3 regions of the Pseudomonas sp. 20-5 genome follow, and region 1 is predicted to be linked to each of the others. Evidence: predicted binding sites of a transcription regulator. Region 1 holds the regulator's gene; each other region holds the start of a gene.
The links. The regulator LexA, encoded in region 1, represses DNA repair genes until DNA is damaged. The targets are predictions, from matches to a motif close to CTGTNTNNNNANACAG.
Positions count from the first base shown of each region.

Region 2: a site for LexA is predicted at 6,250-6,265, ahead of imuA (translesion DNA synthesis-associated protein ImuA). Genes of this name have one in related genera too.
Region 3: a site for LexA is predicted at 7,839-7,854, ahead of recA (recombinase RecA). Genes of this name have one in related genera too.

Region 1 is NZ_CM165584.1:2,121,599-2,132,221, reverse strand. It holds gene AC1RB9_RS09980 (S-methyl-5'-thioinosine phosphorylase) at 1-640, opposite strand, end outside; gene nagZ (beta-N-acetylhexosaminidase) at 652-1,650, opposite strand; gene psrA (transcriptional regulator PsrA) at 1,852-2,553, opposite strand; gene lexA (transcriptional repressor LexA) at 2,785-3,399, shown strand; gene sulA (SOS-induced cell division inhibitor SulA) at 3,411-3,896, shown strand; gene AC1RB9_RS09955 (hypothetical protein) at 3,918-4,151, opposite strand; gene AC1RB9_RS09950 (DUF6586 family protein) at 4,357-4,875, opposite strand; gene topA (type I DNA topoisomerase) at 4,982-7,588, opposite strand; gene AC1RB9_RS09940 (DUF1653 domain-containing protein) at 7,679-7,942, opposite strand; gene fadA (acetyl-CoA C-acyltransferase FadA) at 8,136-9,311, opposite strand; gene fadB (fatty acid oxidation complex subunit alpha FadB) at 9,342-10,623, opposite strand, start outside.
Region 2 is NZ_CM165584.1:4,813,434-4,824,056, reverse strand. It holds rRNA gene AC1RB9_RS22275 (23S ribosomal RNA) at 1-454, shown strand, start outside; rRNA gene rrf (5S ribosomal RNA) at 598-713, shown strand; gene dnaE2 (error-prone DNA polymerase) at 1,068-4,163, opposite strand; gene AC1RB9_RS22260 (Y-family DNA polymerase) at 4,139-5,554, opposite strand; gene imuA (translesion DNA synthesis-associated protein ImuA) at 5,562-6,167, opposite strand; gene pigA (biliverdin-producing heme oxygenase PigA) at 6,419-7,015, shown strand; gene AC1RB9_RS22245 (hypothetical protein) at 7,133-7,453, opposite strand; gene vreA (TonB-dependent outer membrane receptor VreA) at 7,619-8,335, shown strand; gene vreI (RNA polymerase sigma factor VreI) at 8,332-8,877, shown strand; gene vreR (anti-sigma factor VreR) at 8,947-9,906, shown strand; gene AC1RB9_RS22225 (PulJ/GspJ family protein) at 9,916-10,557, opposite strand; gene gspH (type II secretion system minor pseudopilin GspH) at 10,541-10,623, opposite strand, start outside.
Region 3 is NZ_CM165584.1:1,447,433-1,458,055, forward strand. It holds gene AC1RB9_RS06780 (protein-L-isoaspartate(D-aspartate) O-methyltransferase) at 1-546, shown strand, start outside; gene AC1RB9_RS06785 (peptidoglycan DD-metalloendopeptidase family protein) at 592-1,485, shown strand; gene rpoS (RNA polymerase sigma factor RpoS) at 1,590-2,594, shown strand; gene fdxA (ferredoxin FdxA) at 3,020-3,343, opposite strand; gene mutS (DNA mismatch repair protein MutS) at 3,410-5,977, opposite strand; gene AC1RB9_RS06805 (TolB family protein) at 6,103-7,110, opposite strand; gene AC1RB9_RS06810 (CinA family protein) at 7,258-7,764, shown strand; gene recA (recombinase RecA) at 7,898-8,938, shown strand; gene recX (recombination regulator RecX) at 8,944-9,405, shown strand; gene AC1RB9_RS06825 (LOG family protein) at 9,427-10,497, opposite strand; gene AC1RB9_RS06830 (MBL fold metallo-hydrolase RNA specificity domain-containing protein) at 10,580-10,623, opposite strand, start outside.

The DNA.
Region 1 (10,623 bases):
TGCCCGCCGCGGGATTGACCACCAGCGCCAGGCAGGCGTAGGGCAGGTCCAGCTCGCGGGCCAGTGCCGCCTCGGGCATGCCGGTCATGCCGACGATATCGTTGCCGTCCCGCTCCAACCGGGCGATTTCCGCCACCGTTTCCAGGCGCGGCCCTTGGGTGCAGGCGTAGACCCCATGGCTGCTGTGCGCCAGCCCCAACGCACGCAACGCCTCGATCAGGCGCTGGCGCAACGGCTCGTCATAGGGGTGGCTGAAGTCGATATGGGTGACATGCTCGATATCGCCGGCGAAATAGGTGTGCTCGCGTCCCGAGGTGTAGTCGATCAACTGGTGCGGCACGCACAGGTGCCCCGTTCCCATCGCCGCATGGATGCCACCCACCGCGTTGACCGCGATCACCGCCTCGGCACCCGCCTGCTTCAGCGCCCAGAGATTGGCCCGGTAGTTCACTTGGTGCGGCGGGAAGCGGTGCGGATGACCGTGACGTGCCAGGAACAGCACCTCGCGCCCGGCGTAGCGGCCACGCTGGAGCGGCGCGGACGGCGCGCCATACGGCGTTTCGATCGGCAGGGACTCGCTCAGCGTCAGCCCTTCCAGCTGGGTCAGGCCGGTTCCTCCGATAATCGCGTAGACACTCATCGACAGCTCCCTCAATCAATCAGTTGCGCGGCGCGCAACGCGGACAGTGCTTCCAGCCAGCGCGGCTGCTGGCGATAGTCGGTATTCGCGTAGCCCTTGCCACGCATGCGTTGCAGACGCGACGGCGGGGTCACCTTCAGGCGTTGCAGGGCAGCCAGGGCCAGCTCGGCGGAAGCCCGGTCGTTGCACACCAGGCCCATGTCGCAGCCCGCGGCCAGGGCGGCCTCGATGCGGCTGGCGGCGTCGCCGACCACATGGGCGCCGGCCATCGACAGGTCGTCGCTGAATATCACCCCGTCGAACTTCAGCTCGCCGCGCAGGATCTCCTGCAACCAGCGCCGGGAAAAGCCGGCGGGCTGCGGGTCGACCTGCGGATAGATGACATGGGCCGGCATCAGCGCGTCGAGCTGTCCGGCCAGGCGGGCGAACGGAACCAGGTCGCTGCGCCGGATTTCCTCGAGACTGCGCGCGTCTTCGGGAATCGCCACATGGGAATCGGCCTCGGCCCAGCCGTGACCGGGAAAATGCTTGCCGGTGGCGGCCATCCCGGCGGCATGCATGCCGCGAATGAAAGCACCGGCAAGCAGCGCGGCACGCTCCGGGTCGCCCTCGAAGGCGCGGCTACCGACCACGGCGCTGCGCTGGTGGTCGAGATCCAGCACCGGCGCGAAACTCAGGTCGAGGCCGACCGCCTGCACCTCGGTCGCCATCAGCCAGCCACAATGCTCGGCCAGCTCTTCGGCATTGGGGTTGTCGGCGATCGCGCGCATCGCCGGCAGGCGCACGAAGCCCTGGCGCAGGCGCTGCACGCGCCCTCCTTCCTGGTCGACGGCCAGCAACAGGTCGGGACGGATGGCGCGAATGGCCGCACACAGTTCGCGAACCTGGGCAGGATGCTCGATGTTGCGAGCGAAGATGATCAGCCCGCCCACCTCGGGGTGGCGCAGGATTTGGCGGTCCTCGGCGGTCAGCCAGGTGCCGCCGATGTCGAGCATCAGAGAGCCTTGCATGAAGAGTCCTATGGCCTGGAAATCAGCGAAGCCCGCCGTCACGGGCCTCAGACAGCGCACACTGTACTGCACCCGGCAGAAAGACTTAAGTCCCGGGGCGGTACCGCGCGCCTGCCAATGGAGCCGGCCTGGCGCATGGAGTTCCGCCCGGAGCACAGAGAAAGGAGAAAGGAAAACGGCGCCCTGGGGCGCCGTCTGCAATCAGGCCTTGGCGGGCGTCTTGTTCCGCGGGCGCAGTTGCGCCCCGGCCAGCAGCGGATCGTCGATGCCGCTCTCGGCGCGCATGCCGGCAGCGAAGAACGGCACCATCAGGTGCATCACCTGCTCGGTGGAAGTGTTCACGCCGAAATCGGTTTCCGCCATCGCCCGCAGGGCCTTGATCCCCGACATGCTGAAGGCGGCCGCGCCGAGCATGAAGTGCACGCGCCAGAACAGCTCGATGGGCGGCAGCTTCGGCGCAGCCTCGTTGACCAGCAGCATGTAGCGCCGGAAGACCTTGCCGTAGACCTCCTCCAGGTACTTGCGCAGGTGCCCCTGGCTCTGGCTGAAGGCCAGGCCGAGCAAGCGCATGAAGATCGACAGGTCGTTGCCGCTGCGCGGCTTCACCGCCATCGCCTGGGACACCAGCAGGTGCAGGAGGTCCTCCAGGGTGGCGTGCTGGGCCTCGGGCTTGGCCTGGCGACGATCCAGCTCCTTTTCCAGGCTGGCGCAGAATGGCCCGAGGAAACGCGAGAACACCGCCTGGATCAGCGCCTTCTTCGAACCGAAGTGATAATTCACCGCCGCCAGGTTGACCCCGGCCTTGCTGGTGATCAGACGCAACGAGGTTTCGGCGAAGCCTTTTTCCGCGAACAGCTGTTCCGCCGCATCGAGAATGCGTTCGACGGTTTCCGACTGGGCCATGGTTTCTCCGCCTGACAAACACTTGTTTGAAACATACGTTTCAGCCACATCCCTTGTCAAGCGGCAGATGACGCACCAGTCAGGAAAATTACAGAGAAGTCCCGAAAAACGGAAGCAAGACACTGGCCAACTTCATCGTGACGCAGGACGAAATGTCATGCGGAAAATCATTGCCACGCCCCGCTCACTGTATATAATCCCAGTCACTGGATAAAAACACAGAGCGACGACATGCAGAAGCTGACGCCCCGCCAAGCCGAGATCCTCTCCTTCATCAAGCGCTGCCTGGAAGACCACGGCTTTCCGCCGACCCGGGCGGAAATCGCCCAGGAACTCGGCTTCAAGTCGCCGAACGCCGCCGAGGAGCACCTCAAGGCGCTGGCACGCAAGGGCGCCATCGAAATGACTCCGGGCGCCTCTCGCGGCATCCGCATTCCCGGCTTCGAACCGCATGCCGCCAACGACGATGAGGGCCTGCCGGTGATCGGACGGGTCGCCGCCGGCGCACCGATCCTCGCCGAACAGAACATCGAGGAATCCTGCCGTATCAATCCCGCCTTCTTCAATCCTCGCGCCGACTACCTGTTGCGCGTGCGCGGCATGAGCATGAAGGACATCGGCATCCTCGACGGCGACCTGCTGGCCGTCCACGTCACCCGCGAAGCGCGCAACGGCCAGGTGGTGGTCGCGCGGATCGGCGAGGAGGTCACGGTGAAACGCTTCAAGCGCGAAGGCAGCAAGGTCTGGCTGCTGGCGGAAAACCCTGAGTTCGCTCCGATCGAAGTCGATCTGAAGGAGCAGGAACTGATCATCGAAGGCTTGAGCGTCGGCGTGATCCGGCGCTGACAGGAGATACCATGCAGACCTCCCACTCGCTGCCCAGCGCCCAGTTGCCACTGTTCCAGGAAGCGTTCTGGGCCAGCAACGGCGCACCCTTGCTCGACGATGTCATCGACAGCCCTTCCAGTGCCTCCATCGAGGAACCCGCTGCCTTTAGCGAACTTTCGCTCAGCGGCCTGCCGGGGCACTGCCTGACCCTGCTCGCACCGATTCTCCGCGAGCTCAGCGAGGAACAGGATGCCCGCTGGCTGACCCTGATCGCTCCGCCGGCGAGCCTGACCCATGAATGGCTGCGCCGCGCCGGCCTGAACCGCGAGCGCATCCTGCTACTGCAGGCGAAGGACAACGCCGCTGCCCTGGCGCTCAGTTGCGAGGCCTTGCGCCTGGGCCGCAGCCACACCGTGGTCAGTTGGCTGGAACCGCTGAGCCGGGCGGCGCGCAAGCAACTGTCCCGCGCCGCCCAACTGGGCCAAGCACAGAGCCTGAATATTCGTCTGGGTTGAAAAAACGGCGGGGGACAGCGTTCAGTGCAGGACGCGGGGGCCTTCGTCGTGTTCCATCTCGCCCTCGGCAAGACGACCGGCCATTTGCACGCCGACATTGAACATGGCCTTGGCCACTTCGACATGCTGGCCTTGCAGGAAATTCTTCGCGTCCCCGGAGAACTCCAGAGTCACCAACGCCTCCTCGTCATCGGCGCGACGCAGCACGATGCGCCCGTCGGGCATTTCTACGATTTCAAGGAAGGATGTTGGCATGACAGACGCTCTCTACGAAGACGCGACATTGTAACAGCCCATCCAGTGCATCCCTAGCCCGCATCCGCCTTCCGGTTCCCCTCTCGCGCCTGTAACGGCGGTTCCAGAGCGCCCGGACGGCATCCGCTAAATTTTTTTGCTGGCAAATCAACCGAGTGGAACGGTAGGAAAATGTCCTACCGCTGATCGGCGAATGACGACGGCGTTACAGCTCCGTCAGGCTCTCGCGAAAACGCAGGACCAATTGCTTCAGCGACTGCCGCCATTCCTCGAGGGTTTCGCGAGAAAGCAAGGGGGCTTCTTCGTCGATACTCACGGCAACGATCAACGGCGTGCTGGGGTCGATCTTCGCTGCCTTGGTCGGTCGCGGCGGCAGGAACAGCTCGGAGTAGGCGCCCAGCAACTGGCCCAGCCAGGTTTCCGGCTGCGACGCCAACTCCACCAGTTCAGCCAGCTCGGGGCTGGGCGCGGCCGCCAGCACTTCGGCATTCAGCAATGCATCCACGCGAGGAGCGGCAGCCTGCGGCAGACGGTAGTAACCGGCGATCTCATGGCATACACCGAGCACTGCGCCATAAAGGTGGAACAGCGCCGACTCGCGCTCCCCCTGGATGATCGCCTGGGCATTCATCGCCCGCTCGGCATCGGCTCGCTTCCAGGCCTCCAGAGCCAACCCGGCGAAATACAGCTTCTGGTTGGTGCGGGTATAAAGCTCTTGGGCCATGCCGGTACTCCCGATTAAAACTGGAAGGAATGCGGAGCGCAGGCCAGGTCAGCGCCCGGCCTTCGCGCAGTATAAGCGCGCCCCATGCAAGCGGGCGCGCCATCCATCAGCGCTTGTCTTCGACCTTCCACTTGCCGCCATCGTAGAAGGCGCGCCAGCCGGTGGGCTTGCCATCGACCTCGGACTGCACGTATTGCTCCTTGGTCTTGCGGCTGAAACGGATCACCGCGGGACGGCCGTCCGGGTCTTTCTGCGGAGCGTCGCAGAGGTAATGGTACTTGGGATCCAGCTCGGCCTTGTGCGGGATGATCTCGCTCACCAACGGCGCGCGGGTCTCGCGGTTCTTCGGGAACTGGCTGGCGGCCAGGAACATGCCCGAAGCGCCGTCGCGCAGCACGTAGATATCGTCCACCTTCTCGCACTTCAATTCAGGCATGCGGATGGCGTCCATCTTCGGCGGCGCCGCCTCGCCATTCTTCAGCAGCTTGCGGGTGTTCTTGCAGGTCGGATTGGTGCAACCGAAGAACTTGCCGAAACGGCCGGTTTTCAACTGCATCTCGCTGCCACACTTGTCGCATTCCAGGCTCGGCCCTTCGTAGCCCTTGATCCGGTACTGGCCTTCCTCGATCTCGTAGCCCGGACAGTCGGGGTTGTTGCCGCAGATATGCAGCTTGTGTTTCTCGTCCAGCAGGTAGGCGTCCATCGCGGTACTGCAGATCGGGCAGCGATGCTTGCCACGCAACACCCGCGACTCGGACTCGCCCTCGTCGTCCGCGGCGATCTCGTCGCCGGGAATCAGGTTGACGGTCGCCTTGCAACGCTCCTTCGGCGGCAGGCTGTAGCCCGAGCAGCCGAGGAACACGCCGGTGGAGGCGGTACGAATCATCATCGGCCGGCCGCACTCGCGGCAGGGAATGTTGGTCAGGGTCGGCTGGTTGGCGCGCATCCCCTTCTCGCTGACTTCAGCCACCTCGAGCTTCTTCTTGAAATCGCCGTAGAACTCGTCGAGCAGGTGCTTCCAGTCGCGCTCGCCCTGGGCCACGTCGTCGAGATGCTCCTCCATCCCGGCGGTGAAACCGTAGTCCATCAGGTTGGCGAAGCTCTCGTTGAGCCGATCGGTGACGATGTCGCCCATCTTCTCCGCATAGAAGCGGCGGTTGTGGGTGGTTACGTAGCCGCGCTCCTGGATGGTGGAGATGATCGCCGCGTAGGTCGAGGGGCGGCCGATACCGCGCTTCTCCAGTTCCTTGACCAGGCTCGCTTCGGAGTAGCGCGCCGGCGGCTTGGTGAAGTGCTGGCTCGGATCGAGCTTGATCAGCTTGAGGTTCTCGCCTTCCTTCATTTCCGGCAGGACGTCGTCCTCGCCCGGCTTGCTCTGCTGCGGCAGTACCCGGGTATAACCGTCGAACTTGAGGATGCGGCCCTTGGCGCGCAGCTCGAAATCGCCGGCGGTGACGCTCACGCTGGTCGAGAGGTATTCGGCCGGGGTCATCTGGCACGCCACGAACTGGCGCCAGATCAGGTCGTACAGGCGCTCGGCGTCACGCTCCATGCCGGACAGCTGGGTCGGCTTGAGGTTGACGTCGGAAGGACGGATCGCCTCGTGCGCTTCCTGGGCGCCCTCCTTGCTCGAGTAGACGTTGGCCTTGCCCGGCAGGTACTTCTGGCCGAACTCGTCCTCGATGAAACCGCGGACCATGCCAATGGCATCGGCCGACAGGTTGGTCGAGTCGGTACGCATGTAGGTGATGTAGCCGGCCTCGTAGAGACGCTGGGCCATCATCATGGTCTTCTTCACCCCGAAGCCCAGGCGGTTGCTCGCCGCCTGCTGCAGGGTGGAAGTGATGAACGGCGCCGAGGGTCGGCTGGAGGTCGGCCGGTCCTCGCGCTTGGCGACGCTATAGGCCGAGGCCTTGAGCTTTTCCAGGGCCGCCATGGCCTGGGCTTCGTTGAGCGGCTTGAAGGCCTCGCCCTTCTCACGGGTAACCTCGAAGCGCACGTTGGCGCCCTTGGCGGTACCGAGGTCGGCATGCACTTCCCAGTACTCTTCCGGGACGAAGGCGCGAATCTCGCGTTCGCGCTCCACCACCAGCTTCACCGCCACCGACTGCACGCGGCCGGCGGACAACCCACGGGCAATCTTCTGCCAGAGCAGCGGCGAGACCATGTAGCCGACCACGCGGTCGAGAAAACGCCGCGCCTGCTGGGCGTTCACCCGGTTGATATCGAGCTCGCCGGGCTGGGAGAAGGCCTCCTGGATGGCCTTCTTGGTGATTTCGTTGAATACCACGCGCTTGTAGCGGCTTTCGTCGCCGCCGATGGCTTCCCGCAGGTGCCAGGCGATGGCCTCCCCTTCGCGGTCCAAGTCGGTCGCGAGATAGACGGTGTCGGCGTCCTTGGCCAGGCGGCGCAGCTCGTCGATGACCTTTTCCTTGCCGGGCAGGATCTCGTACTTGGCCTTCCAGCCATGCTCGGGGTCGACCCCCATGCGCGAGACCAGTTGGCGCCTGGCCTTCTCCTTCGGTGACAGCGCCGGCGCCTCGGAGGCGCTCTTGCGGCCCTTGGCCGCCGGCTCCTTGGAACTCGACGAACCACTGGTGGGCAGGTCACGGATGTGGCCGATGCTCGACTTCACCACGTACTGGCTGCCCAGGTACTTGTTGATGGTCTTGGCCTTGGCCGGGGATTCCACGATGACCAGCGATTTACCCATGGATCGGAAGGTTCCTGCGTCGAAAAGATGAATATAAAGGAGGGAGCGACTAGCGCGGCACCGCTATATATAGTGGCGAACGAGCCAAGGTCAAGCGCGGTCTTCCCCGCCGGGAGCTTTCTGCAAGCCCAGGGGATCGGCCTCGGGACTCACCAGGACGAAGCGCGGCACCCACTCGCCATCGACCTCCACGGCCTCGGTGAACATCTCCAGCGGACGCACCCAGAGACCGAATTCGCCGTACAGCGCCTGGTAGATCACCAGCGCCTCTTCCGTCTCCGAATGCCGCGCGACACCCAGGACCCGGTAGTTCTGTCCCTTGTAATGACGATAGAGCCCAGCCTGCAGGTCCATGTTCCTTACCTTGTCTCGAAAATCGGAAAACAACGGCACAATGCCGACATACAACAGCCCGGTATAGGCACGGATCGCACAATAGGCAAACCCGCGCTCCCGGGGCGTCATTCGCTCGATACAGCCGGAAACGACTGACACTGAAAAACGAAAGCCGGGGCACGAGGCCCCGGCTTTCCCCTTCGACGAACGCTTAGATGCGCTCGAAGACGGTGGTGATACCCTGTCCCAGGCCCACGCACATGGTGGACACGCCAAGGGTACCGCCGTTCTGCTTCATCACGTTCAACAGGGTGCCGGAAATGCGCGCACCGGAGCAACCGAACGGGTGACCCAGGGCGATGGCGCCGCCGTGGAGGTTGACCTTCTCGTCCATCTTGTCGAGCAGCTTGAGGTCCTTCAGCACAGGCAGGGCCTGGGCGGCGAAGGCTTCGTTGAGTTCGACGAAATCGATGTCGGCGATGGTCAGGCCGGCACGCTTGAGCGCCTTGTTGGTCGACGGCACCGGGCCGTAGCCCATGATCGCCGGGTCGACACCCGCCACGGCCATGGAGCGGATCACCGCCATCGGCTGGATGCCCAGGTCCTGGGCGCGCTGGGCCGACATCACGATCATGCAGGAGGCACCGTCGGTGATCTGCGAGGAGGTCCCCGCGGTCACGGTGCCGCCTTTCGGATTGAACGCCGGCTTCAACTCGGCCAGGGTCTCGACGGTGGTTTCCGGACGAATGGTCTCGTCGAAGTCGAAGACTTTCAGGAAACCGTTCTCGTCATACCCTTCCATCGGGATGATCTCGTCCTTGAACTTGCCTTCCTGGGTGGCCTTCCAGGCCAGTTGGTGCGAACGCGCGCCGAACTTGTCCTGCGCCTCACGGCTGATACCGTGCATCTTGCCGAGCATTTCCGCAGTCAGGCCCATCATGCCCGAGGCCTTGGCGGCGTACAGGGACAGGTGCGGGTTCGGGTCGACGCCATGCATCATGCCGACGTGGCCCATGTGCTCCACGCCGCCGATGACGAATACATCGCCATTGCCGGTCTGGATCGCCTGGGCGGCGGTGTGCAGCGCGCTCATCGACGAACCGCACAGGCGGCTGACGGTCTGCGCGGCGCTGGTGTGCGGGATCTGGGTCATCAGCGACGCCATGCGCGCGATGTTCCAGCCCTGCTCCAGGGTCTGGTTGACGCAGCCCCAGATCACGTCTTCCACTTCGGCCGGGTCGACCTTCGGGTTACGCTCCAGCAGCTTGCTGATCAGGTGCGCCGACATGGTCTCGGCGCGGGTGTTGCGGTGCATGCCACCCTTGGAACGACCCATCGGGGTGCGGCCGAAGTCGACAATGACGACGTCTCTCGGATTCAGGCTCATAAATTCACTCTCGCTCTAGTCGTTCCGCGATTAACCGAAGAATTTCTGACCGTTCTTGGCCATTTCACGCAGCTTCGCGGTCGGGTGGTACAGCGCGCCCAGCTCGGCGTACTTGTCGGCCAGGGCCACGAACTCGGCGACACCGATCGAATCGATGTAGCGCAGAGCACCACCACGGAAGGGCGGGAAGCCGATGCCGTAGATCAGGCCCATATCGGCCTCGGCAGCGGTCTCGACGATGCCGTCTTCCAGGCAACGCACGGTTTCCAGGCACAGCGGGATCATCATGAAGTTGACGATGTCCTCGTCGGTCACTTCGCGCTGCTCGACCACGATCGGCTTGAGCACTTCGTAGGCCTGCGGATCGGTGACCTTCTTCGGCTTGCCGCGCTTGTCGGTCTCGTAGGCGTAGAAGCCCTTGCCGTTCTTCTGGCCCAGGCGGTTGGCCTCGTACATCACGTCGACGGCGGTCTTGCCCTCGACCGCCATGCGGTCCGGGAAGCCCTCGGCCATGACGTCGCGGCCATGGTGGCCGGTGTCGATGCCGACCACGTCGGACAGGTAGGCCGGGCCCATGGGCCAGCCGAACTTCTCCATCACCTTGTCGATGCGCACGAAGTCGACGCCGAAGCTCAGCAGCTTGGCGAAGCCGCCGAAGTACGGGAACAGCACACGGTTGACCAGGAAGCCGGGGCAATCGTTGACCACGATCGGGCTCTTGCCCATCTTCTTGGCGTAGGCGACGGTGGTGGCGATGGCGGTTTCACCGGTCTTCTCGCCACGGATCACTTCCACCAGCGGCATCATGTGCACCGGGTTGAAGAAATGCATGCCGCAGAAGTTTTCCGGACGCTTCAGCGCCTGGGCCAGCAGGCTGATGGAGATGGTCGAGGTGTTGGAGGCGATGATCGCGTCTTCCTTCACCGCGCCTTCCACTTCGGCGAGCACGGCTTGCTTGACCTTGGGGTTCTCGACGACGGCTTCGACGACGATGTCGACGTTGCCGAAGTCGCCATAGGACATGGTCGGACGGATGCCATTGAGCGCCTCGGCCATCTTCGCCGGGGTCAGGCGACCCTTCTCGACGCGCTTGCCGAGCAGCTTGGCGGCCTCGTTCAGGCCCATCTGGATACCCTCTTCGCGGATATCCTTCATCAGGATCGGGGTGCCCTTGAGCGCCGACTGATAGGCGATGCCGCCGCCCATGATGCCGGCGCCGAGCACGGCGGCCAGTTTCACGTCCTTGGCGACTTCGTCGTATTTCTTGGCTTTCTTCTTCAGTTCCTGGTCATTCAGGAACAGGCCGATCAGA
Region 2 (10,623 bases), 2.7 Mb from region 1:
ACAGGCTGATACCGCCCAAGAGTTCATATCGACGGCGGTGTTTGGCACCTCGATGTCGGCTCATCACATCCTGGGGCTGAAGCCGGTCCCAAGGGTATGGCTGTTCGCCATTTAAAGTGGTACGCGAGCTGGGTTTAGAACGTCGTGAGACAGTTCGGTCCCTATCTGCCGTGGACGTTTGAGATTTGAGAGGGGCTGCTCCTAGTACGAGAGGACCGGAGTGGACGAACCTCTGGTGTTCCGGTTGTCACGCCAGTGGCATTGCCGGGTAGCTATGTTCGGAAAAGATAACCGCTGAAAGCATCTAAGCGGGAAACTTGCCTCAAGATGAGATCTCACTGGGAACTTGATTCCCCTGAAGGGCCGTCGAAGACTACGACGTTGATAGGCTGGGTGTGTAAGCGTTGTGAGGCGTTGAGCTAACCAGTACTAATTGCCCGTGAGGCTTGACCATATAACACCCAAACAATCTGATGATTGTGTGTTGTAAGGTGAAGTCGACGAACCGAAAGTTCGCATGAACCGCAAACACCTTGAAATCACATACCTGAATCTGGATAGACGTAAGCCCAAGCGAACGGATATCCAACCGAATTGCTTGACGATCATAGAGCGTTGGAACCACCTGATCCCTTCCCGAACTCAGTAGTGAAACGACGCATCGCCGATGGTAGTGTGGGGTCTCCCCATGTGAGAGTAGGTCATCGTCAAGCTCCTATCCCAAAACCCCTGGTCAGCGATGACCGGGGGTTTTGCTTTTGCGCGCGGAAAAAGGCGTGCTTCCTGTTCACCTTGCCGAACCCCTCCTGGCATGTCCTCTTTCGCGTCTAGCGTAGCGAGAGTCCGGGCGGATCCGCATGGCGCTGGCGCTCTTGCGTTCGCCGTACCTATCCCGATCCGCGAGTTAGAGCCTCGCTTCGAGGAGAAAGACAAAAGGTGGCTTCCGATGAAGGGAATCGCTTGATTTACTGTATGAATAAACAGTATCTTGAGCGCTCCCCCCTTCGTGGCCATCCCTGTTGGCCATCCCAAGGCAGCTCGTCTCTCGAGCTGCCTTTTTCTTTGTCTCAATGGAAATCCCGGCTGCGGACGTCCAGGCCGGTGAGTAGAGGGGTCAGGTCATGCAGGCGCCCTGCGATGACGTGGCGCACCTCGCCGGAGGACTCCAGGATGCCCTCCACCTGCAGCAGCCGGGACTCGAGGAATGGCCGCCTCTGCCGTTCGGCGAGGTCGTGCCGGACCACCACGTTGAGCATGCCGAACTCGTCCTCCAGGGTGATGAAGGTGATGCCGCTGGCGGTCTGTGGGCGCTGCCGGCCGACCACCAGGCCGGCGACCCGTATCGGTCGTCCATGTCCCAGTTTCGCCAGTTCGCGGGAGTCGCGGCAGCGGCGGGCCTTGAGCTGTCCACGCAAGAGTTTCAGCGGATGCGGGCCGAGGGTGGTGCCGAGGAGAGCGTAATCGCTCAGCAGTTCCTCGCCGCGCGAAGGCAGCGGCAGGCTGACCGTGGTTTCTTCGATGACGGTCCCTTCGGCGAACAGTGGCAATTGCGGCTCGACGCTGGCGACGGCCCAGCGCGCCTTGTGCCGGTGTCCGGCGAGACCGCGCAGGGCGCCGGCATCGGCCAGCAACTCCAGGGCCCGGGCGTCGAGCCTGGCGCGTCGGCCGAGATCGTGCACGTCGAGGAACGGCTCGGCCTCCCGGACCTGCTCGATACGCCTGGCATCCTCCTCGCGAAAGCCTCGGATCATCCGCAGGCCGAGGCGTATGGCCGGTTGCGCCTGGCCGAACGGCTCCAGGCTGCAATCCCAACCGCTGTGGCGGACATCCACCGGGCGTGTCTGCAGGGTGTGGCGGCGGGCGTCCTGGAGCAACTGGTCGGGGCTGTAGAAGCCCATCGGCCAACTGTTGATCAAGGCGCAGGCGAAGGCCGCCGGCTCGTGACGTTTCAGCCAACTGCTGGCGTAGGTGAGCAGGGCGAAGCTGGCGGCGTGGGATTCAGGGAAACCGTAGCTGCCGAAGCCTTTGATCTGCTCGAAGATGCGCGCTGCGAAGTCGGCCTCGTAGCCGTTGGCGAGCATGCCCCGGGTCAGCCGCTCGCGGTGGTGTTCCAGGCCGCCATGACGCTTCCAGGCGGCCATCGAACGACGCAGTTCGTCCGCCTCGCCCGGCGTGTAGTCGGCGGCGACGATCGCCAGTTCCATGACCTGTTCCTGGAACAACGGGACGCCCAGGGTACGTTCGAAGACCTTCTCCAGTTCGGCCGATGGATAGGCCACCGGCTCTTCACCGTTTCGCCGGCGCAGGTAAGGATGCACCATGTCGCCCTGGATCGGCCCCGGCCGGACGATGGCGACCTGGATCACCAGATCGTAGAACTTCTGCGGGCGCAGGCGTGGCAGCATGGCCATCTGTGCGCGCGATTCGATCTGGAACACACCGATGGTATCGGCGCGGCTGATCATTTCGTAGGTGGCCGGGTCTTCGCTCGGGATACTGGCGATGCTCAACCGCTTGCCGCCGCGCAGCGCGTGGATCAGGTCGAAGCTGCGGCGCAGGGCGCTGAGCATGCCCAGGGCGAGGACGTCGACCTTGAGCAGGCCGACCGCGTCGAGATCGTCCTTGTCCCACTGGATCACCGTGCGCTCGGCCATGCTGGCATTCTCCACCGGGACCAGGGTGTCCAATGGCTGTTCGGAGATGACGAAGCCGCCGGGGTGCTGCGAGAGGTGGCGCGGAAAACCGATCAACTCGTCGGTCAGGGCCAGCACCCGGCGCAGGATCGGACTCTGCGGATCGAAGCCGGCCTCTTCCAGGCGTTCGGCGCTGGGGGCCTGGTCGCTCCAGCGGCCGCAGCAGTTGGCCAGGACGTCGACCTGCTCGGGCGGCAGACCCAGGGCCTTGGCTACGTCGCGCACCGCGCCGGCGCCGTGGTAGGTGCTGACCACCGCGGTCAGCGCCGCGCGCTGGCGTCCGTAGCGTGTGAAAACGTACTGGATGACCTCCTCGCGGCGCTCGTGTTCGAAATCCACGTCGATGTCCGGTGGTTCGTTGCGCTCGCGGGAAAGGAAGCGCTCGAACAGCAGGTTGGTCCGGTCCGGGTCCAACTCGGTGATGCCGAGGGCGAAGCACACTGCTGAATTGGCCGCCGAGCCGCGGCCCTGGCAAAGGATTTCCCGGCCCCGGGCGAAGGCGACGATGTCCTGCACGGTGAGGAAATAGCTTTCATAGCCCAGTTCGGCGATCAGCTCGAGTTCTCTCTCGATCTGCTTGCGGACCTTGGCGCTCGCGCCGTTCGGCCAGCGCCTGGCGATGCCCTGTTCGGTGAGATGGCGGAGCCATGACGCCGGGTCGTGTCCGGCCGGTACCAATTCGCGTGGATACTGGTATTTCAGCTGTTCCAGATCGAACCGGCAGCGTTCGGCGATCTTCAGGGTTTCCGCCAGCAGGGCTTGCGGGTAGATACCCTGCAGGGCCTCCAGGGTACGCAGGTGGCGTTCCCCGTTGGGGAAGAGATAGGCGCCGGCCTCGCTGACCGGCAGATGGTTGCGGATCGCTGTCATGCAGTCCTGCAGGGCTCGCCTGCCGCGGGCGTGCATGTGGACGTCGCCGCAGGCCACGGGCGGTAGCCGGAGATGCGAGGCGAGCGCGAGCAGTTTGTCCAGGCGGGCATCGTCATCGGCGCCGCGATGCAACTCGACGCCCAGCCAAAGGCGCTGGGGGAAGCGTTCGCGGAGCCAGGCAACCTGCTCGTCCTCATGGTCGTTCGGCAACCAGATCGCCAACAGGCCGGCGAGCGGCTGTTGCAGGTCTTCGCGCAGTAGCCGGTAGTGGCCCTTGTCGGCTTGTCGCCGGCCGCGGGTGATGAGGCGACAGAGGTTCTGGTAGCCCTCCAGGTCCTCCGCCAGGAGGACCAGCTTGGGCCCCTGTTCGAGGCGGATTTCGCTGCCGACGATCAGTTGTACCTGGTGCTCCCGCGCCGCCTGCCAGGCCCGTACGATACCGGCCAGGCTGCATTCGTCGGTGATCGCCAGGGCCCGATAGCCCAGGCGCGCTGCACGGGCGAAGAGTTCCGTGGCGCTGGAGGCGCCGCGCTGGAAGCTGAAGTTGGACAGGCAATGCAGTTCGGCGTAGGCGCTCATGCGAACCAGCCATGCAGCCACAGCGGCCCCTCGCTACCGACCTCGCGATAGACCCAGGCACGTTGTCCGCTGCGGGTTTCCACCAGGTAATAGTCGCGGCGGATGTCTTCGCCATCCCACCAGCCCGACTCGATCCGCTCCGGGCCGGTCAGCACGGTGGGCAAGGCCTCGCCGAGGAGGCGTGGCTCCGCCAGCAGCCAGCCGGGTCGGAGGCCGCAGGCTGCCGGCGATTGCGCCCTGTCGCAGCTGTGCGGCCGCCAGCTTCGCTCCGGACGGTGTTCGGCGACGGCGCTCAGGCCCTGTACCGCCTCGTCGCCCAGCCGCGCGCGCAGGCGTTCCCGCAACTGTTCCCAGCCGAGATACTGCTGTGGGCGCTCGTCGAACAGTTCGCGGTGCTGCGGCGTGAAGGGGGGCAGCTCGCGGGCCTCCAGGCGCACGGCATGCACGGGGGCGGGCAGTTGCAGCTGTTCGAGACGGCCGCGGGTCAGTTCGAAGAGCATGGCCGCCTCGCGTTCGGCGCTGAGCAGGCCGACCGTGACCTGGCTGTCGGCGCGCCCGTGATGCTCCAGATGCAGGGTGAAGCGCTGCACGCCGCTGTCGCGTCCGGCGAGAAAGGCGGCGAGATCGGCGCTCAGCCGTCGCAGGGGGAAGAGCAGGGCCTGGTGCGATTCCACGTCGAAATTGAGTTCGATGCGCAGGTCGAAGGTGTCCGGCGGCCGGTAGTGCTCCAGCGCCAGTGGGCTGCGGCCGCAGAGGCGGTCGATGTGCAACAGCAGTTCGGCCGGGAAGCGACGGGCCAGGGCGGCGCGCGGCAACTCGAGGACCTGGCGCAGATGGCGCAGTCCCATGCGTCCGAGGGCGACGGCCAGCTCCCGCGAGAGTCCCAGGCGGTCCAGCGGAAGGGCGGACAACTGGCGTTGCAGCGCTGTCTCGTCCTCGATGGCCAGGCCGTCGTGGCTGTTCGCCAGGACCCTCGCCGCCACCGGGTTCGGCGCCAGGCACAGGCGATGGCGGAAGCCCAGCGCCGTGAGTTCCTTGCGCAAGCGGGCCTCGAAGCGTGGCCAGGGGCCGAACAGGGCAAGGCTGGACTGCACTTCCAGCAGCAGCGCACGCGGATAGTGCAGGCTGACCTGCGAGCTGAAACCGTAGGCCCAGGCGGCGAGGAAGGCCTGCCAGCGCTCCACGGCGGCGAGGTCGTATTCCGCCGTGGCGAAGTCCCGGCTCAGGGCCTGGGCGGCGATCAGCGATTGACCGGGCTTCAGGCCGAGCGCGCGTGCCGCTGGGTTGACCGCCTGCAACTGCCGGCGCTGCGCTGGGCCGCCGAGCAGCGCCAGCGGTGCGTCGGGATTGCTCCGTTGACGCAGCGCGCTGTCCATGGCCAGTTGCGGCAGGAGAATGCAAGCCCAGAGCATGGCCGCCTCATTGCCAGGCGCTGGCCGGCAGGGCGGTCGCCGGCGCGAGGCCGCCCCGGCACTTGAGGATGCGCAGGCGTGGGGGGCGGGTTTCGATGCACAGGCGTAGCGCTGCCGGCGAAGGGTTGACCGCTTCGCGCAGGGGGCGATAGGCGAAACCCAGGGCCTGACCGCTTTCGGCGGCGACCTGGAGGCGGCGCAGGGCGCGGTCGTCGGCCTGCTGCGGCCAGCACAGCACTGCGGCGCAACTGCCCGAGCGCAGGCACTGTTCGGCAGCCCACAAGGCGTCGCGTCCGCTGGCCTGCAACAGGACCAGGTGGCGCAGGTCGACCGCGGCGGCCAGCCAGGCCTGCGGATAAGGTACATAGGGGGCGCCGACCAGGACGACACGACGTTGCGCCTGGGTCAGGCGAGCGAGGGTCGGCATCAGTAGTTGCAGTTCGCCGACACCGTCGCGGGCATGGAGGATTTCGTTCAGGGCATGCTCCGGCCAACCGCCGCCGGGCAGCAGTGCGTCCAGGCGCGCATGCCCGGTGGGCAGGGAAGCGCCGGCCGGTACGGCGGACTGGCCTTTCCAGATCCTACGTGCGTCGAGCAGCGCACTCAGCGCTATGCCATTGCCTCGTCCGGCGACGGCTGCGGGTGGGGAGATGTCGGCTACGGATGAAAGGGAGGCCAAGGAAATAACTCGAATGCTGTATGTAAATACAGTATTTGCTGTAGTCCTTTTCTGGTCAATGGCAGTCGGTCGGCATCCTTTCATGTGACACTGAGATTCAATAACGAATATAATTGAGAATCGTTATTGATACTGGGCGCGCTATGTCGGCCCAGTGCGTTCCGTCCCTCGAAAGGAATTCCCCTATGGATACCCTGGCCCCTGAATCCACTCGGCAAAACCTGCGTTCGCAACGCCTCAACCTGCTGACCAACGAGCCGCACCAGCGCCTGGAGAGCCTGGTGAAAAGCAAGGAACCCTTCGCCAGCCGGGACAATTTCGCCCGCTTCGTCGCCGCCCAGTACCTCTTCCAGCATGACCTGGAGCCGCTTTATCGCAACGAAGCGCTGGCCCGCCTGTTCCCCGGCCTGGCTTCCCGCGCCCGCGACGACGCCGCTCGTGCAGACCTGGCGGACCTCGGCCATCCGGTGCCGGAGGGCGACCAGAGCGTGCGCGAGGCCGACCTGAGCCTGGCCGAGGCACTGGGCTGGCTGTTCGTTTCCGAAGGTTCGAAGCTGGGCGCTGCGTTCCTGTTCAAGAAAGCCGCCGCGCTCGAACTCGACGAGAACTTCGGCGCCCGCCATCTGGCCGAACCGGAAGGCGGCCGCGCGCAAGGCTGGAAGAGCTTCGTGGCGATCCTCGACGGCATCGAGCTGAACGAGGAAGAAGAGCGCCTGGCCGCCAAGGGCGCCAGCGATGCCTTCAATCGTTTCGGCGACCTGCTGGAGCGTACCTTCGCCTGAGGGGCGTTCCTTGTCCTTTGATCGGCGGCCAACCTCGCCGACGACGATTGCCCCGGCCTGGTTGCCGGGGTTTTCTGTCTTGCGCCGCCGGCCAGGAGCGCGGACCTGCGGAGACCCTTAGCGAGGCGGCCGCTGCGCTTCCACTGAGTTGCCGAACGAGGTGCCCAGGCGAATGCGCGTCGCCGATTGGTTGTACAGGCCGAGCTGGTTTGGCGGACGCCGGACGATGGCGGCGGAATCCAGCTCCTGTTCGCGGCGGGTCCTGGCCGCGCTGTCAGGATCGGTCATCTGCTGGCTCAGGCATTCATAGGACAAAGCCTGGTAGCCGTTGACCTCGGTGTTGATGCAGTTCGCCGGCGGCGTCGGCTCGTCGGCCAGGGTGGCGTTCATGGCCAGGCCCAGGATCAGGGCCGGCAGAACCTGCGATGAACGGTGCATGGCGATTCTCCCGCGCTGGGATGGTGGTTTCCCGCTTATACGGCAATCGGTGAAAACATGTCACCGCAGGTACCGTCACACCACAGTCACACAGTGCCATCAGGATGTCCCTCCTGGGTGATGGCCATCTGGCCTGAACCGGGTAGTTCGGACTGGAATCCGTTGATGTCGATCCTCGGGGTGGCAAGGTCGTGCGCAGTGTCGTTGCTCGGTCTCGGCATGCTGCTGCCGGCGTCCGGCGCCGTGCCGGGCGATGGCGGCAGGCCGCCGTTGCGCCTGGCGGTGCACGCGTTCGATATTCCTCCGCAGAGCCTGGCATCGGCGCTGGTGACCTACAGCGGGGTGACGGGAATGGCGGTTCTGGTGGATGGCGAGCTGGCTCGTGGACGGCGCTCGGCCCGCTTGCAGGGGCGCTTCACCGCCAGCGACGCCCTGACCCGACTGCTCGGCGGAACCGGCCTGATGGCGCGCTACACCAGCCAGGAAGCGTTCACCCTGCTGCCGGCGCAGGCCGTCAGGAACGCTGCGCCGCTGCCGGCAGAGATGCCGAAGGTCGAGCAGCCGCTGGATCGGCGCTACGCGGGAGCGGTCCAGGCGGCGCTGGAAGAACAGTTGTGCCGCTCGCCGCGCACTCGTCCGGGTACCTATCGCGCGGTGCTGCAACTCTGGATCGGTCGCTTCGGCGAGGTTCGCCACAGTCGCCTGCTCGGTTCGACCGGCGACCCGCAGCGGGACAGCGCCCTGGTGGAAAGCCTGCGCGGCGTGCGGGTGATGCAGGCGACGCCCGCTACGCTGGCCCAGCCGCTGACCATCCTGTTGCTGCCGAAGACGACGGGCAAGGCCATGGAATGCAAGCTGACGGAGGGAGTGGGAGGGTCATGAGCGATTCGCGGCAAAGCGCGATGGTGAAGCTGTTCCTCGCCTCCTACGACGACTTCAAGGCGCGCTTGAAACGGCGCCTGGGCTCCGAGGACCTGGCGTGCGACGTGCTGCACGAAACCTACCTGAGAGTCGACCGGCTGGATGATGCCCTGGAGGTCAAGAAGCCCCAGGCCTACCTGTTCCGTATTGCCCTGAACATTGCCGCCGACCGCCGCGAGGGCGACGCCCGCCTGCTCACCGGGGAGGAGGTGGCGGAGCTGTTGCAGGTGGCCGACGAAGGCCTCGACCCGGAGCGCATCGTCGGCGGTCACGCCGAGATCCGTCGCCTGCTGGAGGCGCTCTGCGAACTGCCGGCGCGGCGCCGGCAGATTCTCATCGCCTCGCGCCTGGAGGAGACGCCGCATGCGGAAATCTCCCGTCGCTTCGGCATTTCCACCCGCACCGTGGAGAAGGAACTCAAGGCCGCCCTGTGGTTCTGCGCGGAGCGCCTGGAAAGAAAAGTCATCCAGAGGTTCGGTCCCGGGGCCGGAAAACCGTCATAAGCATAAGCAGGTGGAAAACCGCCGCCATATCCATCCCATGAGCCATTCCGGTGTCCGTACAGCACAGTCATGACAGCCTCAGACTCCGCCGCCGATGAAACCGGCGACCTTCGCCACGAAGCGCACGCCTGGGTGATCAGCCTGACCTCCGGACGCGTCACCCAGGGCGACGCGCGGGCCTTCCGCCAGTGGTGTGCGCGCAGCCCGCAACACCTGCGAGCGTTCGTCGAGGCGCGCGATCTCTGGCAGGCACTCGGCAGTGCCGCCGCTCTGCCGCTGGAGCCGCCGGCCGTGGCGCAGATCGCGCCGAGGCGTTTCGGTCGTCGCTGGTTCGTCGGCGGTGCGCTGGCCGCCTCGGTGGCGTTGTTCGTCTTGCGCCCGTCGCTGCTCGACCATGGCCTGGGCGGCGCCGACTACGTCACGGCGGTCGGCGAGCAACGCCAGGTGCAGGTGAGCGGCGAGACGCGGATCGAGATGAACACCCGCACCCGCCTGAACGTGCGGCGCAATCAAGAGCAGCAGGAAACCATCGAACTGCTCGGCGGCGAGGCCGAGATCATCGCCAGCCACCCGCCGCAGAGCAGCCTGCGGGTGATGGCCGGGAGCGCCTGGCTGAGCGCCAGCCGGGCCCGCTTCAATGTGCGCAGCAGCGGTGACGTCTGCGTGGTGACCTGCCTGGAGGGCAGCGTGCGGCTCGAACACCTCGGCCAGCGCCTGGACCTCCAGGCCGGCCAGCAGCTGACCTTCGACGAGCGACGCAACGGTCCGCCGGTGCCTTTCGACGTTGCCGAGGTGATGGCCTGGCGCGAGCGCATGCTGGTGTTCAACGACGTACCGTTGGCCACGGTGATCGACGAAATCAACCGCTACCGTCCCGGCATGCTCCTGCTGCTGGACAAGGCCCTTGGCCGACGCCGGGTCCAGGCCCGTTTCAGCCTCGACCAACTGGCCGACGTGGCGACCCTGATCCGCGATGCCTATGGCATCGAGGCCACCCGCCTGCCGGGCGGGGTGGTGCTGCTCGGCTGAGCCACCGCTTCATTGCAGGGCCACCACCCGTCGATAGCGCTCCACGCCGTTGCGGGTGACCCGCGCCAGGCTGATCTCCAGTCCGCTGGCGCGGACTTTGCTGCGTGCCGGCAGGCGCGTCCAGCCCTTTCCCGGCACCCAGGCACGGATCTCGAACCGACTCACGTCGTCCAGCACAGCCACCCGCTCCGCCAGCGGCGGCAACGGCAGGCGGTCGCCGCTGGGCGAGGCGGCGCGGTAGAGGACCTTGCCCTGTCGCCACCAGCGCACGCGCTGCAGCGGCGCGCCTGGCTCGGTACTGGCGCGGACGATGTCCAGGCGCAATGGGATCTCGCTCAGGCGCTTCAGTGCGAGTCCGGGCGGCAGGCTGTCGCCGGCCCGGATCGGCTCGTCGCCGCTGGGCAGGCCGGACTCCTCCCGGATGGCGCTGTGCAGGGCGATGTCGCGCTCCAGTTGGTTCAGCGCGCGCAGTAGCGCGGCGCCCTGCTCGGTGCTGTCCTCCAGGTGCGCGCTGGCCCGGGCGATGCTGTCCAGGCCGCGCCAGGCCATCAGGCTGACGATGGCCATGAGCATGATCGCGACCATCACCTCGATCAGGGTGAAGCCGGCTTGCCGGCGCCGCGTCGTCGCGCGTTCAGCGTACCCGGACATGGCCGTTCGCCTCGCGCAGCACGGTGACGCTGTGTTGGCCGTCGGAGAGCGTTATCCGCAACGGCG
Region 3 (10,623 bases), 670 kb from region 1:
ACGCCGCGTCATCTGTTCGTCGACGAGGCGCTCTCGCATCGCGCCTACGAAGACACCGCCCTGCCGATCGGCCACAACCAGACCATTTCCCAGCCATTCATGGTGGCGCGGATGACCGAGTTGCTGCTGGCGGCCGGCCCGCTGGACAAGGTCATGGAGATCGGTACCGGGTCCGGCTACCAGACCGCGGTGCTGGCGCAACTGGTCGAGCGGGTCTTCTCTGTCGAGCGGATCCAGGCGTTGCAGGACAAGGCCAAGGAGCGTCTTGCGGAGCTAAACCTGCGTAATGTTGTCTTTCGTTGGGGCGATGGCTGGGAGGGCTGGTCGGCGTTGGCTCCCTACAATGGAATCATCGTCACCGCGGCGGCCACGGAAGTCCCGCAGTCGTTGCTGGACCAGTTGGCCCCGGGGGGCCGTCTGGTGATCCCGGTCGGTGGCGGCGAGGTCCAGCAACTGATGCTGATCGTCCGCACCGAGGACGGGTTCAGCCGCCAGGTACTCGACTCGGTACGTTTCGTCCCGCTGCTCAACGGCCCGATCGCCTGAGCCGGCGGCCGGCGTCGCCGGCCCGATTGAACGAAAGCGAAGAAGATGGATAAGGGGGAAGGATTGAGGCTAGCAGCGACCCTGCGGCAATGGACTCGGCTCTACGGTGGCTGCCACCTGTTGCTCGGGGCCGTCGTCTGTTCCCTTCTCGCCGCCTGTTCGTCGTCGCCTCCCGGCGGGGTCAAGGTCGTCGATCGCAACGGTTCCGCGCCTGCCGCTGCGCGGCGTACGCCGGTCACCAGCGGGCAGTACATCGTGCGCCGCGGCGACACCCTGTATTCCATTGCCTTCCGCTTCGGCTGGGACTGGAAAGCCCTGGCCGCGCGCAATGGCATCGCGCCGCCCTATACCATCCAGGTCGGTCAAGCTATCCAATTTGGTGGGCGGGCATCGACGCAACCGTCCGTCGCGAAAAACACGCCGGTCGTCGCTGCGCCCGTGGCGACCAAGCCTACCCCGGTTCCACCCGCAGTTAGTACGTCGGTACCTGCCAAGCCCGCACCGGCTCCGGCCTCGACCACGACCCCACCCAGCAGCGGCGCGACTCCCGTCGTCGCGGGGCCTGCGGTGGGGGGGTGGGCATGGCCTGCGAGCGGTACTCTGATCGGCCGTTTTGCCTCAAACGGAAGTTTGAATAAAGGGATTGATATAGCCGGTCAATTGGGCCAGCCTGTCCTGGCTGCGTCTGGTGGGACCGTTGTATACGCCGGTAGTGGTTTGCGGGGCTACGGCGAGTTGGTCATCATCAAACACAACGAGACCTACGTGAGTGCCTACGGTCACAACCGCAGGCTGCTGGTGCGGGAAGGGCAACAGGTCAAGGTAGGGCAATCGATTGCCGAGATGGGCTCCACAGGAACCGATCGGGTGAAGCTGCACTTCGAGATTCGCCGCCAGGGTAAGCCTGTCGATCCACTGCAATATTTGCCACGTCGCTGACCGGGAGTTCGCCCGCCCACATCATGTAGGTGAGCGGGTCCGGGCGTGTCCAGCGGGAAAGGAATCGCCCGGGCTTGAGTCGAACTCATGCAAGGGATAACGACATGGCACTCAAAAAAGAAGGGCCGGAGTTTGACCACGATGATGAAGTGCTCCTCCTGGAGCCCGGCATCATGCTGGACGAGTCGTCTGCCGACGAGCAGCCTTCTCCCCGGGCAACTCCAAAAGCCACCACTTCCTTCTCTTCCAAACAACACAAGCACATCGACTACACGCGCGCGTTGGACGCAACGCAGCTGTATCTCAACGAAATCGGTTTCTCGCCCCTGTTGACGCCCGAAGAGGAAGTCCACTTCGCTCGTCTGGCGCAGAAGGGCGATCCCGCTGGTCGGAAGCGGATGATCGAGAGCAACCTGCGGTTGGTGGTGAAGATCGCCCGGCGCTATGTCAATCGCGGACTGTCCCTGCTCGACCTGATCGAGGAAGGCAACCTAGGCCTGATCCGCGCCGTGGAGAAGTTCGATCCGGAGCGCGGATTCCGGTTCTCGACCTACGCCACCTGGTGGATCCGCCAGACCATCGAACGGGCCATCATGAACCAGACCCGGACCATTCGCTTGCCGATCCATGTGGTCAAGGAGCTCAACGTCTACCTGCGTGCGGCGCGGGAACTGACCCACAAGCTCGACCACGAACCTTCCCCCGAAGAAATCGCCAACCTGCTGGAGAAGCCGGTCGCCGAGGTCAAGCGCATGCTCGGCCTGAACGAACGGGTGACTTCGGTGGACGTCTCTCTTGGTCCGGACTCGGACAAGACCCTGCTGGATACGCTCACCGACGATCGCCCCACCGACCCGTGCGAGCTGCTGCAGGATGACGATCTCAGCGAAAGCATCGACCAGTGGCTGACGGAACTCACCGACAAGCAGCGTGAGGTGGTGATTCGCCGCTTCGGCTTGCGCGGGCACGAAAGCAGCACGCTGGAAGAGGTCGGCCAGGAAATCGGCCTGACCCGCGAGCGGGTTCGTCAGATCCAGGTCGAGGCGCTGAAGCGCCTGCGGGAGATCCTGGAGAAGAATGGCCTGTCGAGTGACGCGCTGTTCCAGTGACGGAAAACCTTAGACCCACTGAAGACCCGGCGTTCGCCGGGTTTTTTGTGTCTGCTCTTGTAAGCATTAACTTACACGGCGTGTGAGCCTAAGTAGATAAATGCCCGGGAGGTTTGCCAAAAACGCTCGGTGAATTTAAGTAACTTATTGAAATTAAAGGAATATATTTTTCTAAAATGGCTGCCGAAGAAGCTTCGCTGGGTTTTCTGGCAGGTTGCGGGAGCACAGGGAATCGCTAATATCACTCCTGCGTACAGGGAACGCGCAACCCCGAAGGATCGGGGAAGGGACGTCGCCAGGGAGGCGATTCATCAGGATGATGACGAGGGACTGAAGAGTGGGCGGGGTAATACCCCGCCCCTTTTTTTGCCTGCCGTTTTACTCGTCGCCAAAGAAAAGGCCCGCTGATTGCGGGCCTTGGCGTATCAGCGCTCCAGATGCTGGAGCTTGCCGGCGACGCCGTCCCATTCCTCGGCGTCGGGCAGGGCATCCTTCTTCTCGGTGATGTTCGGCCAGACTTCCGCCAGCTCGCTGTTCAGCTCGATGAATTCCTGCATGTTCTCCGGCACTTCGTCTTCGGAGAAAATCGCCTGGGCCGGACATTCGGGCTCGCACAGGGCGCAGTCGATGCACTCGTCCGGATGGATGACCAGGAAGTTGGGTCCTTCGTAGAAGCAGTCTACCGGGCAGACTTCCACGCAGTCGGTGTATTTGCACTTGATGCAGTTGTCGGTGACGACGAAGGTCATTTTCTAGTTCTCTCCTCAGGCGGGCGGCTAAGCGCGCGCGATTCTAGCAGCTTGTGCGGTAGTCCGTCAGACCCGCATCTTCCATGCATATAACAGATCGAGAGCTTGCCGCGGGCTGATATCGTCGGGATTGATCCTCGACAATTCATCGATCACCGGGTGCGGCAGGCTGGCGAACAGGTCGCTCTGCATCGGCGAGGCGGGCTTGCCGCTCTGCTGGCTCGGCATCTCGTGCGGCAGGCTGGTGGTTTCCAGGCGCTTGAGGTGTTCGCGGGCGCGCTGGATTACCGGGGCCGGCACGCCGGCCAACTGGGCCACCGCGAGGCCGTAGCTCTGGCTCGCCGGTCCCGGCAGTACATGGTGCAGGAACACGATGCGTTCATTGTGCTCGGTCGCGTTCAGGTGCACGTTGGCTACCGCGGGCTGGCTTTCCGGCAGTACGGTCAGTTCGAAATAGTGGGTGGCGAACAGGGTGAAGGCGCGAGTCCGGGCCAGGTCCTCGGCCGCTGCCCAGGCCAGCGACAGGCCGTCGAAGGTGCTGGTGCCGCGGCCGACCTCATCCATCAGCACCAGGCTCTTGTCGGTGGCGTTGTGCAGGATGTTGGCGGTTTCGCTCATCTCCACCATGAAGGTCGAGCGGCCGCCGGCAAGGTCGTCGGACGAGCCGATGCGGGTGAAGATGCGGTCCACCAGGGACAGCTCGCAGCGTGCAGCCGGAACGAAGCTGCCGATGTGCGCAAGCAGCACGATCAGCGCGGTTTGCCGCATGTAGGTGGATTTGCCGCCCATGTTCGGACCGGTGATCACCAGCATCCGGGTGTCGGCATCCAGCGCCAGGTCGTTGGCCACGAACGGTGTCTCCAGCACCTGCTCGACCACCGGATGGCGGCCTTGCTCGATGTGCAGGCAGGTGTGTTCGACGAACCGCGGGCGATTCAGGTCGAGGTTCAGCGCGCGTTCGGCGAGATTCGCCAGCACGTCCAGTTCCGCCAGCGCCGAGGCGCTGTCCTGGAGCGGAGCGAGGTGGCCGATCAGGCGTTCCAGCAGCTCTTCGTAGAGCGCCTTCTCGCGGGCCAGGGCGCGGCTCTGGGCCGACAGCGCCTTGTCCTCGAAGGCCTTCAGTTCCGGCGTGATGAAGCGCTCGGCGCCTTTCAGGGTCTGCCGGCGGATGTAGTCGGCCGGCGCCTGTTCGGCCTGCACCCGTGGCAGCTCGATGAAGTAGCCATGGATGCGGTTGTAGCCGACCTTCAGGTTGGGCAGGCCGGTGCGGGCCTTCTCGCGCGCTTCCAGGTCCATCAGGAATTGCCCGGCGTTTTCGCTCAGCGCCTGCAGCTCGTCCAGCTCGGCGTCATAGCCGGTCTTGATCACGCCACCGTCGCGGATCACCGCTGGCGGGTTGTCGATGATCGCCTTGGCCAGCAGTTCGGCGAGTTCGGGATAGGTGCCGATGGTGGTGGCCAGCGCCTGCAGGTGCGGCGCTTCCAGTTCGGTCATGGCGTTCTGCAGGTCCGGCAGCGCCGCCAGCGCGTCGCGCAGGCGCGCCAGGTCGCGAGGGCGGGCGTTGCGCAGGCCGATGCGGGCGAGGATGCGTTCGAGGTCGCCGATTTCCTTGAGCTGCGGTTGCAGGTTCTCGAAGCGGTAGCGTTCCAGCAGGCAGGCGATGGACTCCTGGCGGGCTTCCAGTACCGCGCGGTCACGCAACGGACGGTTCAGCCAGCGGCTCATCAGGCGGCTGGCCATGGCGGTCTGGCAGCGGTCGACCACCGATTGCAGGGTGTTCTCGCGGCCACCGCTGAGGTTGATATCCAGCTCCAGGTTGCGGCGGCTGGCACCGTCGAGGATCACCGTGTCATCGAGGCGGTCGTGGCGCAGGCTGCGCAGGTGCGGCAGGGCGGTACGCTGGGTTTCCTTGGCGTAGGCGAGCAGGCAGCCGGCGGCGCCGATGGCCAGGGTCAGGTTCTGGCAGCCGAAGCCTTTCAGGTCCTGGGTGCCGAATTGCTGGCAGAGGCTCTTGTGCGCCGAGTCGCGATCGAAGTCCCATGGCGCGCGGCGACGTACGCCGCGGCGCTTCTCCGCCGGCAGGCCCTGTGGCCAGTCGTCGGGAATCAGCAGCTCGGCCGGGTTGAGGCGCTCCAGTTCGGCCAGCAGGGTTTCCCAGCCTTTTATCTCCTGGACGCTGAAGCGGCCGCTGGTGATGTCCAGCACGGCGAGGCCGAACAGGCGCTCGTCGCCGAGGATCGCCGCCAGCAGGTTGTCGCGGCGTTCGTCGAGCAGCGCCTCGTCGCTCACCGTGCCGGGGGTGATGATCCGCACCACCTGGCGCTCCACCGGCCCCTTGCTGGTGGCCGGGTCGCCGATCTGCTCGCAGATCGCCACCGACTCGCCGAGCTTGACCAGCTTGGCCAGGTAGCCCTCCGCGGAATGGAAGGGAATGCCTGCCATCGGGATCGCCTTGCCGCCGGACTGGCCGCGTGCGGTCAGGGTGATGTCGAGCAGTTTGGCGGCCTTCTTCGCGTCCTCGTAGAACAGCTCGTAGAAGTCGCCCATGCGATAGAACATCAATTGGTCGGGGTGCTGATGCTTCAGTTTGAAGTACTGCTGCATCATCGGCGTGTGCTGGGAGAGGTCGGTCATACGGGCCTTCGGAAGCGGGCTTTGGACGGTGCAAAAGAGGGTAATGTTAACCCGATTCGCCGGCCTGTGTCGGGTCCGTTCGGAACCGGCGCGGACCCTCAGGTCCGCGCCTGTGCGGGCTGCTTTCAGCGTGCCGCGGTATAGCTGGCGCCGAGCTTCTGCCGACCGTCGGGCAGGTTGATCTGCGCCGGGTCGAGACGCCAGACCCGCGCCGCGGCGATGTCGCCGAGGAGCAGGCTGTAGGTCGGGTCGAACGAAGTGCTGGAGAAGATCAGGTAGTCCTCGTTCACCGGCGCGGCGTCGGAATTGTCGCCCTGGCAGTGGTTGAGCGGCAGGATCGCCGGGGTGCCGGGCGGGCTGTTGGGTACGACCATGGCCAACTGGTCGTTGCCGGCCGGCTGGGTACGCGAGAGGAAGTAGGCGGTGTAGTCGCGTACCACCGGGTAATAGTCGCGGCCCCCCGCGGCCGGGGTGGCGAGGGCGCTGACCTGGCCGTTCTCCAGGTTCCTGCGCACCACCCGCAGGCTGTCGCCGGCTCCTGTCGCGTAGACCACGTACTTGCCTGAGGGTGTGAGGAACGGCATCGACTCCTCGGTGCTCCAGCCGTCGCCGGTCACGGCTTTCCAGGCGCTCACGCCGACGCTGCCATCGCCATTGAAGACCAGGGTGGCGAGGCGGATGTCGCCCTCGTGCTTGAGCACGACCTGGCGGCCGTCGAAGGAGAACTTCGGATCCTCGTTGCGACCGCCGATGGCCGCGGTCAGGTTGCTCGGCGCCTGGGTACCGCCGATGGCCCAGGCGAACACGTGCCAGGCGCCATTCTGGCGGCCCATGAAGGTCAGGTAGCGGCCGTCCGGGGAGAAATGCGCATTCATCGGGTCCTCGATGTTCCAGCCGGGCTGGTTGAGCTGGCGGGTGCTCTTGCTCTTGAAATCGTGCAGGTAGAGGTTCGAGGAGCCGTCCCCGTACTCCATATAGCTGTGGTAGACCAGGCGCCCGCCGAGCGCGGGCAGGCTGCTGGCGGGTTGCAGGGCCAGGTTGGCGGTGCAGGCCGCATGGGCGGGGAGGCTGGCAACGGGGGAGAGGAGCAGGGCGAGGGAGAGCAGAGAGACCTTGAGTGGCGCGATGTTCATGGGGTGCCTTTCCTTGGACGGTGATGGAACACGCATGTTCGCGCATTCGCTGCCTTCGCGCGGTTGCGCTTGTCCGAAAGCTGCTTCTGAATGGAAAAGCCGATGGTGTAGGGTAGTCCCTTTCCGTTTCTACTCTGGAGAACAGTGATGACCCTGATGGAGTCCGACCTGACCGCACTGGCCGCCCGCCTCGGCGAAAGCCTTCGTTACCTGGGCGAGCAGGTCAGCACGGCGGAATCCTGCACCGGTGGCGGCATCGCCGAGGCGATCACCCGCATCCCGGGGAGTTCGGGCTGGTTCGAGGCTGGCTACGTGACCTACTCGAACCGCCAGAAGACCCTCCAGTTGGAGGTGCCCGAGTCGCTGTTCCCGGCAGTCGGCGCGGTCAGCCGGGAAGTGGTCGAGGCCATGGTGCGCGGCGCCCAGCGGCACAGCGGGGCGCGTTTCGCGGTGGCGGTGAGCGGTGTCGCCGGGCCCGACGGCGGCTCGCCGGAAAAGCCGGTAGGCACGGTCTGGCTGGCCTGGGCCGACGGCGAGCGGCTGGTCAGTGAGCGCTGCCAGTTCAACGGCGACCGCGACGCCGTGCGCCGGCAGACGGTGGCGACCGCGCTGACCGGCCTGCTGCGCATGAGCAACGGCGAGAACCCGGGCTAGCCGCGCCTGCGGGCAACCGTTCGGAACATTCTTCCCGTCGGGGGTAGGCGAGCGACTTGCCCTGTGGAATAATACTGTCTACTTATACAGTTGTTCGTGGCCGTCCGGCCGCCCTGACTTCGCGAGGACTTCAATGGACGAGAACAAGAAGCGCGCCCTGGCCGCGGCCCTGGGACAGATCGAACGCCAATTCGGCAAAGGCGCGGTCATGCGCATGGGCGACCATGAGCGCCAGGCGATCCCGGCCATCTCCACCGGCTCCCTGGGTCTGGACATCGCCCTCGGCATCGGCGGCCTGCCCAAGGGCCGGATCGTCGAGATCTACGGTCCGGAATCCTCGGGCAAGACCACCCTGACCCTCTCGGTGATCGCCGAGGCCCAGAAACAGGGCGCCACCTGTGCCTTCGTCGACGCCGAGCACGCGCTCGATCCCGACTATGCCGGCAAGCTGGGCGTCAACGTCGACGACCTGCTGGTCTCCCAGCCGGACACCGGCGAGCAGGCCCTGGAAATCACCGACATGCTGGTGCGCTCCAACGCGGTCGACGTGATCATCGTCGACTCCGTGGCCGCGCTGGTACCCAAGGCCGAGATCGAAGGCGAGATGGGCGACGCCCACGTCGGCCTGCAGGCACGCCTGATGTCCCAGGCGCTGCGCAAGATCACCGGCAATATCAAGAACGCCAACTGCCTGGTCATCTTCATCAACCAGATCCGCATGAAGATCGGCGTCATGTTCGGCAACCCGGAAACCACCACCGGCGGTAACGCACTGAAGTTCTACGCCTCGGTCCGCCTGGACATCCGTCGTACCGGCGCGGTGAAGGAAGGCGACGAGGTGGTGGGTAGCGAAACCCGCGTCAAGGTGGTGAAGAACAAGGTTTCCCCGCCGTTCCGCCAGGCCGAGTTCCAGATCCTCTACGGTAAGGGCATCTACCGTACCGGCGAGATCATCGATCTGGGCGTGCAATTGGGCCTGGTCGAGAAGTCCGGCGCCTGGTACAGCTACCAGGGCAGCAAGATCGGCCAGGGCAAGGCGAACGCCGCCAAGTACCTGGAAGACAATCCGGAAATCGGTTCGGTACTGGAGAAGACCATTCGCGACCAGTTGCTGGCCAAGAGCGGCCCGGTGAAGGCCGACGCCGAAGAAGTGGCTGACGCCGAAGCCGATTGAGGCCAATGGCGATCGTGCTCGATACGCCCGTCGCCGTGCGGCGGGCGGCCATGGATCTGCTGGCGCGCCGTGAGCACGGGCGCGCCGAGCTTTCCCGCAAGTTGCGCCAGCGTGGCGCGTCTGCCGAGTTGATCGATCCTGCCCTCGACCGCCTGGCCGAGGAAGGTCTGCTCGACGAATCCCGCTATCTCGAAAGCTTCATCGCCAGTCGCGCCCGTAGCGGCCATGGGCCGTTGCGCATCCGTGAGGAACTGGCGCAACGCGGTCTGCCGCGCGCCGATATCGAAAGGGCGCTGGGTGCCTGCGAGGTCGACTGGAGTGCGCAATTGCGTGAGGTCTGGCGCCGCAAGTTCGCCCGCCTGCCGCAGGACGCCAGGGAAAAGGCCCAGCAGGGCCGCTTCCTGGCGTACCGGGGTTACTCCATGGAGTCGATCAGCCGCCTGTTGAACGGCCGCAGCGACGATTGAGCGCGTGCCGGAGCGGCAGCTTCAGTCCCAGTTTTCCGGCAGGTTGATGTAGTCCAGCAATTCCCGCAGCCGCCCCTGGTCGCGCCCGTTGAACACGAAGGCGAGGCGGGTCAGGTTGCGGAACTCCGGTTCGTCCTGTTCCTGCTCGCTGTCGGCCTGCTGCTGGAAGCCGCCGCTCAGGCAGAGGCTGGCGAAGTGTTCGTGCAGGTGCGCCAGCGCGGCTTCGTTCAGGGCGTGGTTCAGGCGAATCACGAAAGTGCCTTTCAGCCAGCGGCTGGAGTGGAAATTGCGGTAGAACTGGGCGATTTCCTTCACCGCGTCTTCGGCCGAATGCACCAGGCGCATCAGGCGCATGTCGGCCGGCAAGATATAGTGATTCTCCAGCAACTGTTCCTGCATGAACTCCAGGGCGTGTTCCCAGTAGCGGCCGCCCGGCTGGTCGAGCAGCACGATCGGCACCAGCGGACTCTTGCCGGTCTGTACCAGGGTCAGCACTTCCAGTGCCTCGTCTAGGGTGCCGAAGCCGCCGGGGCAGAGCACCAGGGCGTCGGCTTCCTTGACGAAGAACAGCTTGCGCAGGAAGAAAAAGTGGAACGACAGCAGGTTGCCGCTGCCGTCCACCGTATGGTTGGCGTGCTGCTCGAAGGGCAGGGTGATGTTGAAGCCCAGGCTGTTCTCCAGCCCGGCGCCTTCGTGGGCGGCGGCCATGATGCCGCCGCCGGCGCCGGTGATCACCATCAGGTCGTAGCGGGCCAGTTCCTCGCCCAGCTTGCGCGCCAGGGCATAGACCGGATGTTCGACTGGCGTGCGCGCCGAGCCGAACACGGTGACCTTGCGTCGCCGCTTGAACTGCTCGAGGACGCTGAAGGCATGCTCCATCTCGCGCAGGGTCTGCAGCATGATCTTGGCGTCCCAGCGGTTGCGGTCGGCCTGGGCCATGCGCGTCACGGTGAAGAGCATCTCGCGGTAGAGCGCGAGATTGGGGCTGTCGCCGGGAGCCGCAAGGGCCGCCAGTTCGTCGACCTTCCGCGCCAGGTCGGTGCCGCTGGTCTGGAAGTGCCGGGAAAGATAGTCATCAGCTTCGTAGGGCATTCGCATACTCCTTCTACAACCACCCTGGACAGGCGGTCATCCGCATACTGCCACGGACTGCGTGACAGTTGCGGACGGCGGCTCAGATCTCGATGCGTTCGCCGGGCTCCGGTATCTCGGCATCCC